3 regions of the Ancylobacter sp. TW_SC_1 genome follow, and region 2 is predicted to be linked to each of the others. Evidence: predicted binding sites of a transcription regulator. Region 2 holds the regulator's gene; each other region holds the start of a gene.
What was found. The regulator PhoB, encoded in region 2, activates phosphate uptake and scavenging genes when phosphate is short. The targets are predictions, from matches to a motif close to TGTCATNNANCTGTCAT.
Positions count from the first base shown of each region.

Region 1 (5,910 bases), 2.0 Mb from region 2:
ACCGATCATCTGACGGAAGCCGGCCGCCGCGCAGGCATCGATCAGGCTGCGCATGAGCCGGCTGCCGATGCCGTGGCCGATGTGCTGGGGGTGGACGTAGATGGAATGTTTGACGGTGTAGCGGTAGGCCGGGCGCTTGCGGAACAGCACGACATAGGCATATCCCACCACCTCACCGCCCCGGACCGCGACGATATGGGGAAACCGGCGGTTTTTCAGGTTCTTGCGTCGCTCCCGCAGATCGTCGGGCTGCGGCGTGTCGTTGTCGTCCACCCCCTCCTCGACGCCCCGGCGGATGTGATGGCGGTAGATCGCCAGCATGGCATCAACGTCGGAATCCCGCGTCGGGCGGACAATGACCGCCTTCTCCTGCTCCATGAACGAACTCGGATTCCTGATTATTCCGCAACCACATACGTATACAGCCGGATGCGACCGGCAGCATCGGCTTCGCGATAGACGCCCTGGATCTCGACGTCAAAGCCCGGAAATGCGTCGAAGCAGGCTTCAAACATCCTGAGATAATCGATCATCGGCTGCGCGCGCTCCGTGAGCCTTTCGCCGGGGACGATCGTTGCAATGCCCGGCGGGTAGACCACGAACGGCGTGGTGGCGATACGCCCGGCAATGGCGTCGATGGGCAGGTAATCCACATCGTTGCGCACGAGGCAGCGCGCCGCATCGTGGGGAGACAGGGCGATATCGGGCAAGTGCTCGGCCGAGAACTGCATTGCCTGCAGTGCGCTGACATTGGCATTGCGGAAAAAGCGGTGCATCTCGCCGCACAGGTCGCGCAGGCGCACTCCGGCATAGCGCGCGGGTCGGCGCTTGTAGAACTCGGGGATGGCGTCTTCCAGCAAAGCGTTGTCGTCGTGCAGCTTCTTGAAGGCGACCAGACCGCTGATCAGCGTCCCGGCCTTGCTCGATTCAACACCCGGCGTCAGCAGGAACAGCAGCGAATTGAGGTCGTTCTTCTCCGCGACGATCCGATTCTCGCGCAGATACTGCGCGACCACAGGGGCCGGGATTCCGTGCTCGACATAGGCGCCCGTGGAGCGATCGAAGCCGGGCGTCAGCAGCGTCAGCTTGTTGGGATCGGTCATGGCGAAACCCGCCGTCATGTCGGCATAGCCATGCCACGCCGCGCCCGGCGTGAGATGCCAGAAGGCCGGGTTGGTGGCGAGTTGGTCGGTGGAGACGCTCTCCCACGGCACGTCATGGACCGCGCCGGGGCTTGATGCATCGGGAATCGCCACTCGGTCCGGCACGAAGGGCTCGAAGAACCAGCGGCGCTCGGGGCGCTGTTCCTTCTCCTCGAACTCCCGGCGCACCGCGCGGATCTTCTTGCGCAGCTCAATGCCGAGGCGGATCGTATCGTCCCATAGCACTTCCCCGGAACGTCCCTTCATCATCTGCGCGCCCACATCCAGCGAGGCGAACAGCGGATAGAAGGGCGAGGTCGAGGCGTGCTGCATGAAGCTCTCATTGAAGCGCCGGTGCTCCACTCGCCGCTTCTGCCCTTTGATATGCCGATCCTTCATGTGGATCTGCGACGCCTGCGAGAAGCTCGCGAGCTGCTTGTGGGTCGACTGGGTGGCGATGATGCCCGGCGCGTCCGGTCCCAGATCCTTCAGCCCCATGGCGAAGCGCCCGGCATAGAGCGGATGGAACTTCATGAAACCTGCCCAGGCCTCGTCGAACATGATGTAGTCGCACAGATGACCGATCTTCTTGAGGATCATCTCGGCATTATGGATCGTGCCGTCATAGGTGCATTGCTCGACCACGGCGACGCGGAACGGGCGCGGCTTCTGCCATGCGAGGGGATCCGTCACCAACGGATGGGTGCGGATGCGCTCGCGCAGCGCTTCTTCGTCCAGCGCCGCGAAATCCATCGGGCCGATCAGCCCCCAGGCATTGCGCACGGTCGGCACATAGACCGGAATGCCGCCGGAGATCATAAGGGCGCCATGATGGGCGGCCTTGTGGTTGTTGCGGTCGAACAGTACCAAATCGCCATCGGTAACGAGGGCAGAGAGCGCGACCTTGTTGGAGGTCGACGTTCCGTTGAGCACGAAATAGGTCTTCTCGGCGCCGAAAATCCTGGCCGCTTCCTTTTGCGCCGCAAGGGCCGGGCCCTCATGGGTCAGAAGGTCGCCGAGATCGAGCACGGAGTTGTCAAGGTCGTCGCGGAACACCGCCTCGCCCAGATGCTCCATGAACACCCGGCCGATCGGGCTGCGCGAGTAGAACACGCCGCCATTGTGCCCGGGACAGGTCCAGAGCTGGTTGCCCTCTTCGGCATAATCCACCAGCGCGCCGAAGAACGGCGTCTTCAGGGTTTCGGCATATTGCTTGAGCCGGCTGATGAGGTTCTTGGCGATGAAGGCGGGGGTTTCCTCGGAGAGGAAGACATAGCCGTCGATGAAGTCCAGCACCTCCACCGGCACGTCTTCGAACCGCTTCCGGCGGATCAGCAGGATGATGGGGAAGTCGAGGCCGCGCCGGCGCATCAGGTTGATGAGGGAGGCGGTCTTGCCCTCCATGCCCTTCTTGCCCCAGTCCACCATCATGCAGCCGATGGCGGCGTCGGTCTGAACCGCGATCTCGGCGTCCTCGATGGTGCGCGCGCGCACCACCTCGAAGCCGGAACTCTCTATCTCCGCGACGATCTGGTGATAGCGGGCGCCTTCCAGATCGTCCGCATCGAAGGCGGGGGTCGCGAAAAGGAAATTGAAGCGTTTGAAATAGTCCATCCGGGCATCCGCTCCTGTTCGGCTTCGACGCGACGTTTCGACGTGCCTCATGACGAGCGCACGACAATGCGGTGACGAGCCTAGAGGGAGAGCGAAGCACGCAGCCTGGCTAGCCGAGCCAGAATGGCTCGGCGTCGATGAATTTCCGCCAGCTGCGCCGCAGCGCCTCGGCGGTCTCGATGCGGTCGCGTCCCTGCCAGCCGGTGATCGCGCCGATGGCCTTATGGACCTGCGGGAGCGACGTGCTCTCCTCCACCTCGCGCAGCAGCGACTGCGTGGTGGTGATATCGTTGTCGATGCCGAGAATGTCCTGGAGCCGCGACATCCGCTTCAGGTATTTCCTGGCGGCGCCGTCGCGGTCGTAAAGCGGCAGCAGGAACTCCGCCCCATAACGCAGCTTCTTCAGTGTCAGGCGCAGCTCATGACGGGCCGCCGGCCGCAGCTTGCGGAAATTGTGGCCCTGTTTCAGCGCCTTGCGGTGCAGGCGCGTCAGCCCGCGCCCGGCGAATTCGCGCGCCGGCTGGGTGAGCACGGCGAGAGCGTCGACACCGATATCGTTCCGCCAGCTTCGGCGCTCGATCACCCGGCCGAGCGACAGCAGGAAGCGGGTGCATTCAAGATCGATCAGATCGACGCGCACGGCCTGATAGCTGAGAGCCCGAGGCGAGACGGAGGCGGATTTGAGCTCGGTGAAGTCGACGCCGGGCAGATTGGCGCGCTCGATCTCGGCGATGGTCGTCGTGGCGAACACGTCCCAATTTCGGGCGGGCCCGAGGGCGCCCGCCAACCGCTTCGCATCAAGGCCGAGGGCCTCGAGCGCCGAGGCGGGGACTTCTTTCTTGAACAGGGATATAGCGGTGCGCAGACGCCGCAGTGCGACCCGCAGCTGATGAACGCCCTCCGGGTCCTGGCCATGATGCGCCGCCATCAGATTCGCCATCACATGGCACTGGCAGGCATTCAAAACCTTGGCGATCACATCGTCCGTGGTATCAGCCGGCCCGATGCCTGTCGCAAACGCCTTTTCGGCCGTGGGCGAGGTGCCAAAGGCGAGCGCATAGCCGCGCTCGGCCTTGCTCTGGAACCCGACGCGAACCGGCCCCTGCTCAAGCAGGGACAGGGCCAGCTCGTGGAGCGCACCCGCCCCGCCTGCTTTCAGTTCCAGCTCGATCTCGCAGACGGCTTCCGCCTTTTCGCCGGCGCTCAGCGTTCCCTCGTCGAACGCGACCTCGATGACGGCGCCGCCAAACTCCACGACCTTTATATGGCGGCGGATCTTGGTGGTGAACACCGGCGCGAGTTCCATGCCCGGCAGCGTTGCGAAGGGCGCGCCCAGATCGGCCAGGGGCAGCGCATCGAGCTGAAGGGCGCTGTCCGGGACCCGCGCTTCCATCTCGCGCCGCTGGAGTGGGCTCCCCTCTGACGCCAGCTTCAGCGTCTGGACAAACTGCTTGCCGCTGCGCCGGACGCGCAACGACGCGCCCTGCCGGGCGAGGACCGCGTCGGGCGTGTCGTAATAGGTCGCCTCCAGGCGCCGGACGACGCCCTTTGATGCGGTGTTGCGGGTAATCACGGCGGCGGTGAGGAGGTGCTGGAGGGTGGCCGGATCCGTGAACAGCTTGAGCTCGACCTCGCGTCCGGCACCGGCCGACTCCGGCGCTTCCACGTGGCACTGCGGCTGAACCTCTGGCGTTTGCTCCGACATGTCGTCTCTCCGCTCGTCCGGGCATAAGCCGGTTTTGCCGCCACGAAGAGGCCACCTCCCGTCAGCTTGAAGGGCCACCGATAGCGGCTCGCACTGTCACATAAAAGTAGCATTCGCCGACCCGGGTCCTCGGGACGATGCCCGCTCGGCTCGCGGATCTCTGGGCGAATCGCCGCTCCGGTCCACTGCCGGGATATTGTGTTCCACGGCACGTTGGATCATTCTGACGCTCCGGTTTGGAGTCGGCAGAGAATTTTTGGACTTTGGAAAACACCACCCGTCACCCTTTCTGAGGCTCGCGGCCCTGAGGGAATCCGGATTTACGCCATTGGCGACATCCACGGGTGCCGGTCTCTTCTCGACAAGCTTCTTCAGAAGATCGAGGAGGATAACGCACGGTCAAAGCCGGGTGACTGGCGGATCATTTTTCTTGGCGACTATGTGGATCGAGGCTCGGACTCCAAGGGCGTTATCGACCGTCTGATCACGCTTCAGGCAGATGATCCCCGCTACATCATGCTCGCGGGTAACCACGACGTGGAATTCCTCGCCTTTCTCGATCAACCCAGCATCGATGGCGTTTTCGTCAATGGCGGCGGCAACGCCACGTCGCGCTCCTATGGCGTGAAGCTCAATCGCTCGAAGCTGAAGACAGAGGCCGATCTCGAACAGGTGCATCGGAAGCTGGTGGAGACGGTACCTTCCTCGCACGTTCAGTTCCTGAAAGGGCTGCAGCACGCGGTTTCGTTTGGCGACTACTTCTTCTGCCACGCCGGCGTCCGGCCGGGAACGTCCCTGGAGCGCCAGGACCCCGATGATCTCCTGTGGATGCGCGCCCCCTTCCTGGACTCTCTGATGCCCCTGGAAAAAGTGGTGGTCCACGGACACACCATCAGCGCGAAGCCTGAGGAGCGGATCAACCGCATCGGCATCGATACCGGCGCCTATCGGACGGGTCGCCTCACCGCGCTCGTCATCGACGGCGACCATAAGGCTTTTCTGTCGAGCAAGCCGTAGTAGCGGCAACCGGCCATCTGGCGTCGGGCATGAGGCGAAGATGTCGGAGGTAACGAAGAACAATTATGCGAGCTTAGACGCGGTCAGCATGCATCATAGCGCTACAGCGAACACATAGTTCTCTTCTTGGTGGCTCGCGCCCGCCATAAGCGCCTGATTTCATCACATGATGTGACGTTCGACCCGCGCCGTTCGGTGATGGCCGCTCTGCGCGCGCCTCGGGGCACGCGGCTCGCTATGCGGATGGAGAAGCGGCGCCTTGCGGGGGCCGTGCCGGTCGTCGGGCGGCGTCAGCCGTTCACGCGCATGGACGGCGCGGACAGGGCAGGCTCGGTGCGCGTCCCGACGGCGTCGTTGGCGGCGACGCAGGTGCATCGCTCCAATTGCTTGTGCGCCGCCTCGAGCCGCTTCCAGACCACCTCGCTCGCCTCG
Region 1 is NZ_CM166365.1:3,266,757-3,272,666, reverse strand. Features, by position in the region: gene AC1PZ7_RS15275 (GNAT family N-acetyltransferase) at 1-378, opposite strand, end outside; gene AC1PZ7_RS15270 (Orn/Lys/Arg family decarboxylase) at 399-2,756, opposite strand; gene AC1PZ7_RS15265 (CYTH and CHAD domain-containing protein) at 2,866-4,461, opposite strand; gene AC1PZ7_RS15260 (metallophosphoesterase family protein) at 4,660-5,478, shown strand; gene AC1PZ7_RS15255 (hypothetical protein) at 5,769-5,910, opposite strand, start outside.
Region 1: a site for PhoB is predicted at 2,806-2,822, ahead of AC1PZ7_RS15270 (Orn/Lys/Arg family decarboxylase). Genes of this name have one in related genera too.

Region 2 (5,910 bases):
AAGAACATCAACTTCGACATTCCCGAGAAGCGCGTCACCGCGATGATCGGGCCGTCGGGCTGCGGCAAGTCCACGCTGCTGCGCATCTTCAACCGCATGTACCAGCTCTATCCGGGCCAGCGCGCGGAAGGGAAGATCCTGTTCGACGGCGCCGACCTGCTGAGCAAGGATCTGGATTCCACCGTGGTGCGCTCGCGCATCGGCATGGTGTTCCAGAAGCCGACGCCGTTCCCGATGTCGATCTACGACAACATCGCCTTCGGCGTGAAGCTGCACGAGCGCCTCAACAAGGCGCAGATGGACGAGCGCGTGGAATGGTGCCTGCGCAAGGCGGCGATCTGGGAGGAGACCAAGGACCGTCTCCACACCTCGGCGCTCGGCATGTCCGGCGGCCAGCAGCAGCGCCTGTGCATCGCCCGCACCATCGCGGTGCGTCCGGAAGTGATCCTGCTCGACGAGCCGACCTCGGCGCTCGATCCGATTTCGACCTCGAAGATCGAGGATCTGATCGACGAGCTGAAGCAGGAATTCACCATCGTCATCGTCACGCACAACATGCAGCAGGCGGCGCGCTGTGCCGACATCACCTCGTTCTTCTATCTCGGCGAACTGATCGAGGTCGCCGCGTCGAACGAGATCTTCACCAACCCGCGCGAAGCCCGCACCCGCGACTACATCACCGGCCGCTTCGGCTGAACGCACGACGAGAGAGGCCTGACCCATGACCGAACATATCGTCTCGTCGTTCGACACCGACCTGAAGGAACTCGGCCGCCGCGTGGTCGAGATGGGCGGACAGTCCGAACGCCTTGTCGCCGACTCCGTGCAGGCGCTTGTCAAGCGCGACAGCGAGCTCGCCCAGAAGGTGATCGTGCTCGACGGTCCGGTCGATCTGTTGCAGCGGGAGATCGAGGAGAAGGCGGTGCTCATCATCGCCCGCCGCCAGCCGCTGGCCGGCGACCTGCGCGAGATCGTCGCCGCCATGCGCATCGCCAACGATCTGGAGCGCATCGGCGACCTCGCCAAGAACACCGCCAAGCGCGTCCTCGCCCTCACCGGCGAGTTCCATCCGCAGAAGCTGGTGCGCGGCGTGGAGCACATGTCGACCATCGTGCTCGAGCAGCTCAAGATGGTGCTCGATTCCTACGCGAGCCGCGACGAGACCCGTGCCTTGGAAGTCTGGCAGCGCGATGGCGAGGTCGACGTGCTCTACACCTCGCTGTTCCGCGAACTCCTCACCTACATGATGGAGGACCCGCGCAACATCTCGCTGTGCACGCACCTGCTGTTCTGCGCCAAGAACATCGAGCGCATCGGCGACCACGCCACCAACATTGCCGAGACGATCCACTATCTCGTCACCGGTCAGCTCCTGACGGAGGAACGGCCGAAGCAGGACACCAGCAGCCTGACCAGCGTGGCGTTCCCGGCCTGAGGCCCCCGGTGCCCCACGAACGATCGGGAACCAGACCATGCCGACCAATATTCTGATCGTGGAGGATGAGGAGCCCCTCACCCTCCTGCTGCGCTACAATCTCGAATCCGAGGGATATGCGGTCGAGAGCGTCGGGCGCGGCGACGAGGCCGAGACCCGGCTGCGCGAAAGCGTCCCGGATCTGCTGATCCTCGACTGGATGCTGCCGGGGCTCTCCGGCATCGAGCTGTGCCGGCGCCTGCGCGCGCGCCCCGACACGGAGCGCATGCCGATCCTCATGCTCACCGCGCGCGGTGAGGAGACCGAGCGGGTGCGCGGCCTCGCCACCGGCGCGGATGACTATGTCGTCAAGCCCTTCTCGGTTCCCGAACTGGTGGCGCGGGTGCGGGCGCTGCTGCGCCGGGCCAAGCCCGAGCACATCTCGACCCTGCTGCGCGCCGGCGACATCGAGCTCGACCGCGAGACCAAGCGGGTGCACCGCGCCGGCCGCGAGCTGCATCTCGGCCCCACCGAGTTCCGCCTGCTGGAATTTCTCATGCAGTCGCCGGGACGGGTCTATTCGCGCGAGCAGCTGCTCGACGGCGTGTGGGGACAGGACGTCTATATCGACGAGCGGACGGTCGACGTGCATGTCGGACGCCTGCGCAAGGCACTCAACCGGGCGCGTCAGCCGGACCCGATCCGCACCGTGCGCGGCTCCGGCTACTCGTTCAACGAGATGTTCGCCCGGGCGCACTGACGGGCCGTCCAAGCTGCGCATCGGCCGGGATGATGCGGGGGGGTGGCGTCGCATCACCCCGTCGCGGCGACCCTGTCGCGACCCTGCCGGTACTGCTGCTCGATCTCCAGAAGCCGCTGCTTGCGCCAGAGCCCGCCGCCATAGCCGGTCAGCGAGCCGTCCGCGCCGATGACGCGGTGGCAGGGGATCACCAGCGCGATCTGGTTGGCGCCGTTCGCCCGGGCGACGGCGCGGATCGCCGAGGGCTGCCCCATCCGGCGGGCGATTTCCGAATAGCTCACCGTCGCGCCGGGTGGAATCTGCCGCAGCTCGGACCAGACGGCGCGCGTGAACGCGCTGCCGTCGAGTGCCAGCGGCGTCCGGAAGGCGGCCGACGTACCGGCGAAGAAGTCGGCGAGCTCGGCGCGGATCTGCTCGGTGGGGGCGTAACCGCCGATTCCGAGATCGCCGCGCGCCCGCTTCCGCAGCCGCGCGATCTCGGCCGGCAAACCCTTGCGCTCGATGAATTCCAGCAGGTGCAGATGGGAGGCGCTGCAGATGGCGATCATGTCGCCAAGCGGCGTGCTGATCCAGTCGGCCAGCAGCGTGCCATGCCCGGCGATGTCGCCCGGCGCGCAGCCCATGAGCCGGGCGAAGGCGGCGCGGAAGGCGCTCGCCGACTGGAAGCCGGCGTCGTGCTGCGCGGTGATGACCTTGCCGCCGTCCGAGAGCGTCTCGAAGCCCTCTCTCAGCCGCCGGTGCCGCGCCATTTCGAGGAAGGTCATGCCGAATTGCCGCTTGAAGCTGCGTCGCACCGTCGACAGGTCGAACCCCATCCGTGCGACATGGTCCTCGCTCCAGCGGCGCGCGGGATGCTCATCGAGCGCGGCGAGCAGTGCCCCGATCGCCGGGTCGGCGCTCGCCGCGGGCTGCAGCGGATGGCAGCGCCGGCAGGGGCGGAAGCCGGCCTCGATGCACTCGCCGACCGTCGCGACGAAGGTGCAGTTCTCCGGCCTCGGCTTGCGCGCGGGGCAGGTCATCCGGCAGAAGATGCCGGTGGAGGCGACGCAGACATAAGCGCGGCCCTCATAGCCTTCGTCGCGGTCGAGAAGGGCGCGGTAGAGCGTCTCGTGATCGGGCAGATCGAACAGCATGGGCAAAATCTAGCATCGCCCGGATGGTGTGCCGCCGCAAATCGGGCGGTTATTTCCTCGCGCGGCATTGCCGCGCGACCTGGCTGCAGAGCGTACCGCCCGGGCGCCGTCCGTCACGGCTCAGGTACGGGTGATCGACAATCCGCCATCGACCAGATGCGCCGTGCCGGACACGAAGGACGCATCGTCCGAGGCGAGATAAAGCACTGAGCGGGCGATCTCCTCGGGCTGGCTGACACGCTTCAGCGCGTGCAGTCCGACGAGGAAGGCCTGTCCGGCCGCGTCGGGATTGCGTTCGCGGAACATCGGCGTGTCGACCGCGCCCGGAAGGATCGCGTTCACCCGCACGCCCTGCGGCCCGTATTCGGCGGCGAGCGCCTGCGTCAGGCCGATCAGGCCGGATTTCGACGCGGCATAGGCGGCGGTGCCGGGGAAGGCGACGGTGTAGCCGACGAAGGTGGAGGTGAAGATCACCGAGCCACCGCCATTCCTGAGCATCTGCGCGATCTGCTGCTGGGCGCCGTAGAAGGCGCCGGTCAGGTTGATCGCCAGCGCATCGTTCCAACCGGCCGCCGAGACATCGACACTGTCGCCGCCTTCACCGAGCGTGCCGGCATTGTTGAACGCAATGTCGAGCCGACCGTAGCGCTCGGTCGCCAACGCTACCAGCGCCTTGGCATAGTCCTGCGAGCGCACGTCGCCAGCCAGCGCCGTCGCTTCGCCGCCGGCAGCAGCAATCTCGGCGACCAGCGTGTCGAGTTCATCCTTGCGGCGGGCTCCGACCACAACCTTCGCGCCCTCGGCGGCGAACAGAAGCGCCGTTGCGCGACCGATGCCGGAGCTGGCACCTGTGACGATAGCCACCTTCGCGTTGAGACGTTGCATGAGATTTCCCCGTGATCGATGTCGCCGGCCGATCCGCGCCGGCCCGTTTTCGTCACAGAGTATGGCCCGTGTCTCCCGTTCGGATTAGTATGCCGATGGTGAACTTCGTGTCCGGAAAATCCGAACGATGAAACTCGACGGCATCGCGGTTTTCGTCGCCATCGCGGGAGCCGGCTCGATCAGCGAGGCCGCCCGCCGGCTGCGCGTGTCGAAATCCGTGGTGAGCGACCGCCTGGCCGAGCTGGAGCGCAGCCTTGGCGCCAGCCTCATTCACCGCTCGACCCGCAAGCTCTCGCTCACCGAGGACGGCGCGGCCTTCCTGGAGCGCGCCGCGCCTGCGCTGCGCGAGCTGGATTCCGCGGCCGCCGACCTTGCCGAGCGGCGGGGGACGCTCGCTGGTCCGCTGCGGCTCTCCGCGCCGGTCAGCTTCACCCGCCTGCATCTGGGGCCGGCGCTCTATCCGTTCCTGCGCGCCCATCCCGGCATCGAGCTGACGCTCGACCTCGACGACCGCCGCATCGACGCGCAGGCGGAAAGCTATGACGGGGTGATCCGGCACGGGCCGATGCACGACAGCCGGCTCGTTGCCTGGCGCCTCGCGCGCAGCCGCCGCCAACTGGTGGCGGCGCCGGACTATCTGGCACGACATGGCTCTCCGGGCAGCCTCTCCGCGCTCGATGGGCATCGCGGCATCTTCTACACACATCGCGGCATCGCCGACTGGCGTTTCGTGATGCCGGACCGCACGGTGCAGGTGCGCGCCCAGGTCGGCCTGCGGGTGAATAATGGCGAGGTGATGCGCGACGCCGCCATTGCCGGCCTTGGCATCGCGTTGCTGCCGATGTTCCTTGCCGGCGCGGCGATCAGGGCCGGCAGCCTCGACGTCGTGGACGTCGGCGCCGTCGCCGAGCCGGAGTTCATCTATGTCGCGCATCCCGAAGGGCGCCGCCCCTCGGCCAAGCTGCGCGCATTGGCTGATTGCCTGCGCGCGGCCTTCGGCGATCCGCCCTATTGGGAAATCGGAACCCAGAAGGGTGCCTCCGCCGATTGACACGGCACGGAGAGCAAGACGGGGCGCCCGTCTTACTCCGGCTGGTTGTGGCCCTTCTTCGGCCAGTTGTGCGAGAGCACGAAGTCGGAGATGCGCGGGGCGATCTCGGCACGGAAGCGCGAGCCGTTGAACACGCCGTAATGGCCGACCGTCGGCTGCAGGTAGTGCGCCTTCATGTCGTCGGGCAGGTTCGAGCACAGCTTGTGCGCCGCCCGGGTCTGGCCGACGCCGGAAATGTCGTCGTTCTCGCCCTCGACGGTCAGCAGCGCGACGTTGCGGATCTTCGACGTGTCCACCCTCTCGCCGTGATGGGTCATCTCGCCCTTCGGCAGGGCGTGGTCGATGAAGACGGTCTGCAGCGTCTGCAGATAGTAGTCCGCCGGCAGGTCCATCACCGACAGGTACTCGTCGTAGAATTCGCGGTGCTTGGCGGCGGAATCGCCGTCGCCCTTGACGAGATGGCCGAACATCTCGGTGTGCGCCTGCAGATGGCGCTGCAGATTCATGCTGACGAAGCCGTGCAGCTGCAGGAAGCCGGGATAGACCTGACGCATCACGCCGGGATGCGGCCACGGAACGGTGGTGATGACGTTGCGGCGGAACCAGTCGAGCCCGCGTTCCTCGGCGAAGCGGTTCACCGCGGTCGGGCTCTCGCGCGTGTCGATCG
Region 2 is NZ_CM166365.1:433,858-439,767, reverse strand. Features, by position in the region: gene pstB (phosphate ABC transporter ATP-binding protein PstB) at 1-696, shown strand, start outside; gene phoU (phosphate signaling complex protein PhoU) at 722-1,435, shown strand; gene phoB (phosphate regulon transcriptional regulator PhoB) at 1,473-2,174, shown strand; gene AC1PZ7_RS01975 (bifunctional transcriptional activator/DNA repair enzyme AdaA) at 2,228-3,307, opposite strand; gene AC1PZ7_RS01970 (SDR family oxidoreductase) at 3,428-4,192, opposite strand; gene AC1PZ7_RS01965 (LysR family transcriptional regulator) at 4,320-5,243, shown strand; gene AC1PZ7_RS01960 (polyhydroxyalkanoate depolymerase) at 5,276-5,910, opposite strand, start outside.

Region 3 (5,910 bases), 580 kb from region 2:
CGCCGGACCCGGTGTTCACCGACGTCCTCGAACTCGACATCTCCACCGTGCTGCCCTCGCTCGCCGGCCCCAAGCGCCCGCAGGACCGCGTGCTGCTCTCCGGCACCAAGCAGGGCTTCCTCGCCGCGCTGGAAGGCGAGTTCAAGAAGGCCGGCGAGACCGCCAAGCGCGTGCCGGTGGCCGGCACCGACTATGATCTCGGCCATGGCGACGTCACCATCGCCGCCATCACCTCCTGCACCAACACCTCCAATCCCAGCGTGCTGATCGCCGCCGGCCTGCTGGCCCGCAACGCGGTCGCCAAGGGGCTGAAGTCGAAGCCGTGGGTGAAGACCTCGCTGGCGCCCGGCTCGCAGGTGGTGGAAGGCTATCTCAACGCCGCCGGCCTGCAGAAGGACCTCGACGCGCTCGGCTTCAACCTGGTCGGCTTCGGCTGCACCACCTGCATCGGCAATTCCGGCCCGCTGCCGGAGCCGATCTCGGAAGCCATCAACAAGAACGACCTCATCGCCGGTGCCGTCATCTCCGGCAACCGCAATTTCGAGGGCCGGGTGAACCCGGACGTGAAGGCGAACTACCTCGCCTCGCCGCCGCTGGTCGTCGCCTACGCCATCGCCGGCTCGCTGCAGATCGACCTCACCACCGAGCCGCTCGGCATCGGCTCGGACGGCACGCCGGTCTATCTCAAGGACGTGTGGCCGACCAACCGCGAGATCGCCACCTTCATCCGCGAGAACGTCACCAAGAAGATGTTCCAGGAGAAGTACTCCGACGTCTTCAAGGGCGACGAGAACTGGCAGAAGATCGCCATCCCGCTCGGCGAGACCTATGCCTGGGACGACCGCTCCACCTATGTGCAGAACCCGCCCTATTTCGAGGGCATGGCGATGGAGCCGGAGCCCGTCACCGACATCATCAAGGCGCGGGTCATGGGCCTGTTCCTCGATTCCATCACCACCGACCACATCTCGCCCGCCGGCTCGATCAAGGAAGCCAGCCCCGCCGGCGTCTACCTGCGCGACCATCAGGTCCGCCCGGCGGACTTCAACCAGTACGGCACGCGGCGCGGCAATCATCAGATCATGATGCGCGGCACCTTCGCCAATATCCGCATCAAGAACCAGATGCTGGCCGGCAAGGAAGGCGGCTTCACCCGCCACTGGCCGGACGGCGCCGAGATGCCGATCTACGATGCCGCCATGCTCTACCGTCAGGAAGGCGTGCCCACCGTCGTCTTCGCCGGCAAGGAATACGGCACCGGCTCCTCGCGCGACTGGGCGGCCAAGGGCACGGCGCTGCTCGGCATCCGCGCCGTCATCGCCCAGAGCTTCGAGCGCATCCACCGCTCGAACCTGGTCGGCATGGGCGTGGTGCCGCTGGTGTTCCAGAACGACGAATCCTGGCAGTCGCTGGGCATCAAGGGCGATGAGATCGTCACCCTCCGGGGCATCGAGGGCGACCTCAAGCCGCGCCAGACGCTGGTCGCCGAGATCACCTTCGCCGACGGCACCGTGAAGAACGTCCCGCTCACCTGCCGCATCGATACGCTCGACGAGCTGGACTACTTCCGCAACGGCGGCATCCTGCCCTACGTGCTGCGCAACCTCGCGGCCTGATCGACGACAGGAAGGGCCGGCGCGGGATATCCGACCCCGCGCCGGCCCTTTTCCGTCCTGCGCCTCTCTCCGCGACCTCTTCCGCCGGCGGCTTCCCGGCGGCAGCTTCCTGCGGCCTGGCGGCGACACCCCGCCCGCACCGGCCCCGCGACACCCGAATGTGACTGGCAGCGGCGCCTGCCACGTCCTATTGCCTAGGGTGGATCCGGTCGGTCGAGACCTGCCCGGAGATCCTTCCCGGAGCCAAGCGACAGGGTCCGCCGATATCCGGAACGGCCCGTGTCGCACCATTGAGCTCGCGCCCAAGGACGACCTGCTCGATATGTCCGTTACCGTCGCACACCCCGCCTTCCGCATGCCCGAACACACCGCCGGCGCCTGTCGCGACCGGTTTTCACGGATCGGCTTCGTGCTGCTGGCGCTGGTGCTCGTGCTGCCGGCAGCGGCGCGGGCCGAGGAGGCGCCGGCGGAGGCGATCAAGCCGGTGACGGCGCCGCGGGCGATGGTCGAGCTGTTCACCAGCCAGGGCTGCTCCGCCTGCCCGCCGGCCGACAAGCTGCTCGCCGAGATGGCCGAGCGACCGGACGTGATCGCCCTCACCCTCGCGGTCGATTACTGGGACTATCTCGGCTGGAAGGACACGCTGGCCAAGCACGGCCATTCGCTGCGCCAGAAGGCCTATGCCCACATGCGCGGCGACAGCAAGATGTTCACGCCGCAGGCGGTGGTGAACGGCCACGTCATGGCCATCGGCTCCGATCGCTCGACGCTGGAGCGCACCTTGTCGACCATCGCCCGGCCCGCCGTGCCGATCACGGTCGAGACGGCGAAGGACCGCATCACGGTCAAGATCGACGCCGCCCCGGGATCGGGCGAGGTCTGGCTGTGCCCGGTCATCAGCCGCATGGAGGTCGAGATCGGCCGGGGCGAGAACGAGGGCGCCAGCATGACCTACCACAATGTGGTGCGCGGCTGGACCAAGCTCGGCGACTGGAACGGCAGCGCCGCGCGTTTTGAAACCATCCTGCCCCGCCCGCCCGGCGATGCGACCGACGCGGTCGTCGTCTTCGTGCAGTCCGGCTCCGCGACCGAGCCCGGCGCCATATTGGGCGCCTCCCTGCAGCCGCTGCACTGATTCCCACCGAGCCTGCCGACGGACCGGTGCGGGGCCGCGAGGCCAATCCGCGCCGCGCCGTGCCGTGCCCTCGGGCGTCGCCGTGGCGCGGACAAAGAAAAAGGGCCGGCGACATGGCCGGCCCTGAAGAGCAATTCGGGGATTGAACCTAGAACATAACGTCAGGCCGGTCCGCGAGCACCGCGGGGGGCTGGGGGGCTGGGAAACCGATGCGCCACGCGAACCGGCCCAACGCTATGAGGGATAGATTGGTGGCGCCGGGCGGCATCGCAACGGCCGAATTCGGGCGGCGATGTGTTTTCGGTTAACGAGCGCGTGAACGCCGCCGGATACCCCATGAATGCGAAAGGCGCTTGAAGGCGCCCGCCGGCCGGTGGATCATGACAGGCACATGACGACGTCGGACCGGCCGTCCGGGAGAGCCGGGCCGGCCAAGCCGGAGGAGCCGCGTGGCGGAAATCGACCCCATAGCCTTGCCGGTCGGCACGCGTGGCGCCCTCGTCACCTTCGACCGGCGCGAGCTCGACCGCATCCTCGACCTCTACGGCCGCATGGTGGCGCTCGGCGAATGGCGCGACTACGCCATCGACTTCACCCGCGACAGGGCGATCTTCTCGATCTTCCGGCGCGCCGCCGAAGTGCCGATCTACCGCGTCGAGAAGGATCCGCGCCTCGCCCGCCGGCAGGGCGCCTACACCGTCGTGTCGCAGACCGGCCTCATCCTCAAGCGCGGCCATGAGCTTCAACGCGTCCTCGCGGTGCTGGAAAAGCCGCTGCGCGCCGTCAACTGACCACCCCGTCCCCTGTCCCCGGAGATCCGAATGCGCAGCCTGACCGTCGCCGCCACCCAGATGAGCTGCGACTGGAATATCGAGGGCAACATCGCCCGCGCCGAGGCGCTGGTGCGCGAGGCCGCCGGGCGCGGCGCGACGCTCATCCTGCTGCAGGAACTGTTCGAAACCCCCTATTTCTGCCAGGACCAGCTCTACGAGTTCCTCGAACTCGCCAGACCCTTCGAGGGCAACCGGCTGATCGCCCATTTCGCGAAACTCGCGAAGGAACTGGGCGTGGTGCTGCCGATCAGCTTCTTCGAGCGCGCCGGCCAGGCCGCCTTCAACAGCCTCGCCATGGTGGACGCGGACGGCTCGGTGCTCGGGCTCTACCGCAAGAGCCACATACCGGACGGGCCGGGCTACACCGAGAAGTTCTACTTCTCGCCGGGCGACACCGGCTTCCGCGTCTGGGACACGGCGGTCGGGCGCATCGGCGTCGGCATCTGCTGGGACCAGTGGTTCCCCGAATGCGCGCGCACCATGGCGCTGCTCGGCGCCGAAGTGCTGCTCTACCCCACCGCCATCGGCTCCGAGCCGCACGACAGCGGCCTCGATTCGTCGGGCCACTGGCAGCGCGTGATGCAGGGCCATGCCGGGGCCAACCTGACGCCGCTGATCGCCTCCAACCGCATCGGCCGGGAAGAGGGCCGCAACGGCACCGCCATCACCTTCTACGGCTCTTCCTTCATCGCCGGGCCGACCGGCGAGAAGCTGGCCGAGGCCGGGCGCGAGGAGGAGGCGGTGCTCACCGCCACCTTCGACCTCGACGGCATTGCCCGCCAGCGCCACAGCTGGGGCGTGTTCCGCGACCGGCGGCCGGAACTCTACGGGCCGCTGCTCTCCCTCGACGGGCGCGCGCCGACGCGCGCGATCGGGTGATCGGCATGAGCCAGACCCTCACCACCCTGCCCGCCGCCGACGGCTTCCGCATGCCGGCCGAATGGGAGCCGCATGCCGGCACCTGGATGATCTGGCCGGAGCGGCCGGACAATTGGCGCGAGGGCGCGCTGCCGGCGCAGGACGCCTTCGTCGCCGTGGCGAGCGCCATCGCCCGCTTCGAGCCGGTCACCATGCTCGCCACCGCCCGGCAATGGCGCAATGCGCGCGCGATGCTGCCGCCCTCGGTGCGGGTGGTCGAGGCGTCCTCGGACGATTCCTGGTGCCGCGACAGCGGCGCCACCTTCGTCACCGACGGCGCCGGACGGCTGCGCGGCGTCGACTGGGACTTCAACGCCTGGGGCGGGCTCTACGCCCCCTGCGACCAGGACCGGCTCATCGCCGCCAAGATGTTGGAGATCGAGCGCGCCCCGCGCTACGCCGCCCCGCTGGTGCTGGAGGGCGGCTCGATCCATGTCGATGGCGAGGGCACGGTGCTGACCACCGAGGAATGCCTGCTCAACCCCAACCGCAACCCCGACCTCACGCGCGAGGAGATCGAGCAGCACCTCAGGGACCATCTCGGCGTCTCGCGCGTGCTGTGGCTCGGCGCCGGCCTAGTCGACGACGAGACCTCCGGCCATATCGACAACCTCGCCTGCTTCGTGCGCCCCGGCGTGGTGGCGCTGACCTGGTGCGAGGACCCGCTCGATCCGCAATACGCCATCTCCCGGGATGCCCATGAGCGCCTGTCGAAGATGACCGACGCGCGCGGGCGCTCCATCGAGATCGTCAAGCTGCCGCTGCCGGGTCCGCTGTTCCGCACGATGGAGGAGGCCATCGACGCCGGGCCGGGCTCGGGCACCATGTCGCGCGGCAATGGCGAGCGGCTCGGCGCCTCCTACGCCAATTTCTACATCGGCAACGGGCACGTGCTGATGCCGCTGCTCGATCCCGCGCATGACGAGACCGCCCGCGCCATCCTCGCCCGGCTGTTCCCGGACCGCGAGGTGGTCGGCGTGCCGACGCACGAGATCATCCTCGGCGGCGGCAACATCCACTGCATCACCCAGCAGCAGCCCCTCGGCACGCCGGGCTGAGCGGGCGGCATCGTCATCCCGTTCGCCGTCATCCCGGCCGAGCGCCGCGAAAGCCGGGATCGCGGCGAGGGGACGGGGCCAACCTCGCGCACCGTCATCCTGAGGTGCCCGGCCGTCGGCCGGGCCTCGAAGGAGGCTCAAGGTACGCGAGGCGCATCCTTCGAGGCGCGCTCCGCGCGCACCTCGGGATGGCGGTGCGCCGATCGGACACTCACCGCTTCACCAGGCCGAGCCGGATCAGGCTCTCGGCGGTGGCGAGAACCGCCGCCTCGGCGGAGCGCGGCGCCCAGCCGAGCCGGCGCATCGCCTTGTCGGCGCAGGCATCGCGCCGCACCCCCAGGCGCGGCGCC
Region 3 is NZ_CM166365.1:1,009,016-1,014,925, reverse strand. Features, by position in the region: gene acnA (aconitate hydratase AcnA) at 1-1,616, shown strand, start outside; gene AC1PZ7_RS04705 (DUF1223 domain-containing protein) at 1,972-2,751, shown strand; gene AC1PZ7_RS04700 (DUF2794 domain-containing protein) at 3,201-3,542, shown strand; gene aguB (N-carbamoylputrescine amidase) at 3,573-4,463, shown strand; gene aguA (agmatine deiminase) at 4,469-5,560, shown strand; gene AC1PZ7_RS04685 (NAD-dependent epimerase/dehydratase family protein) at 5,772-5,910, opposite strand, start outside.
Region 3: a site for PhoB is predicted at 3,132-3,148, ahead of AC1PZ7_RS04700 (DUF2794 domain-containing protein). Genes of this name have one in related genera too.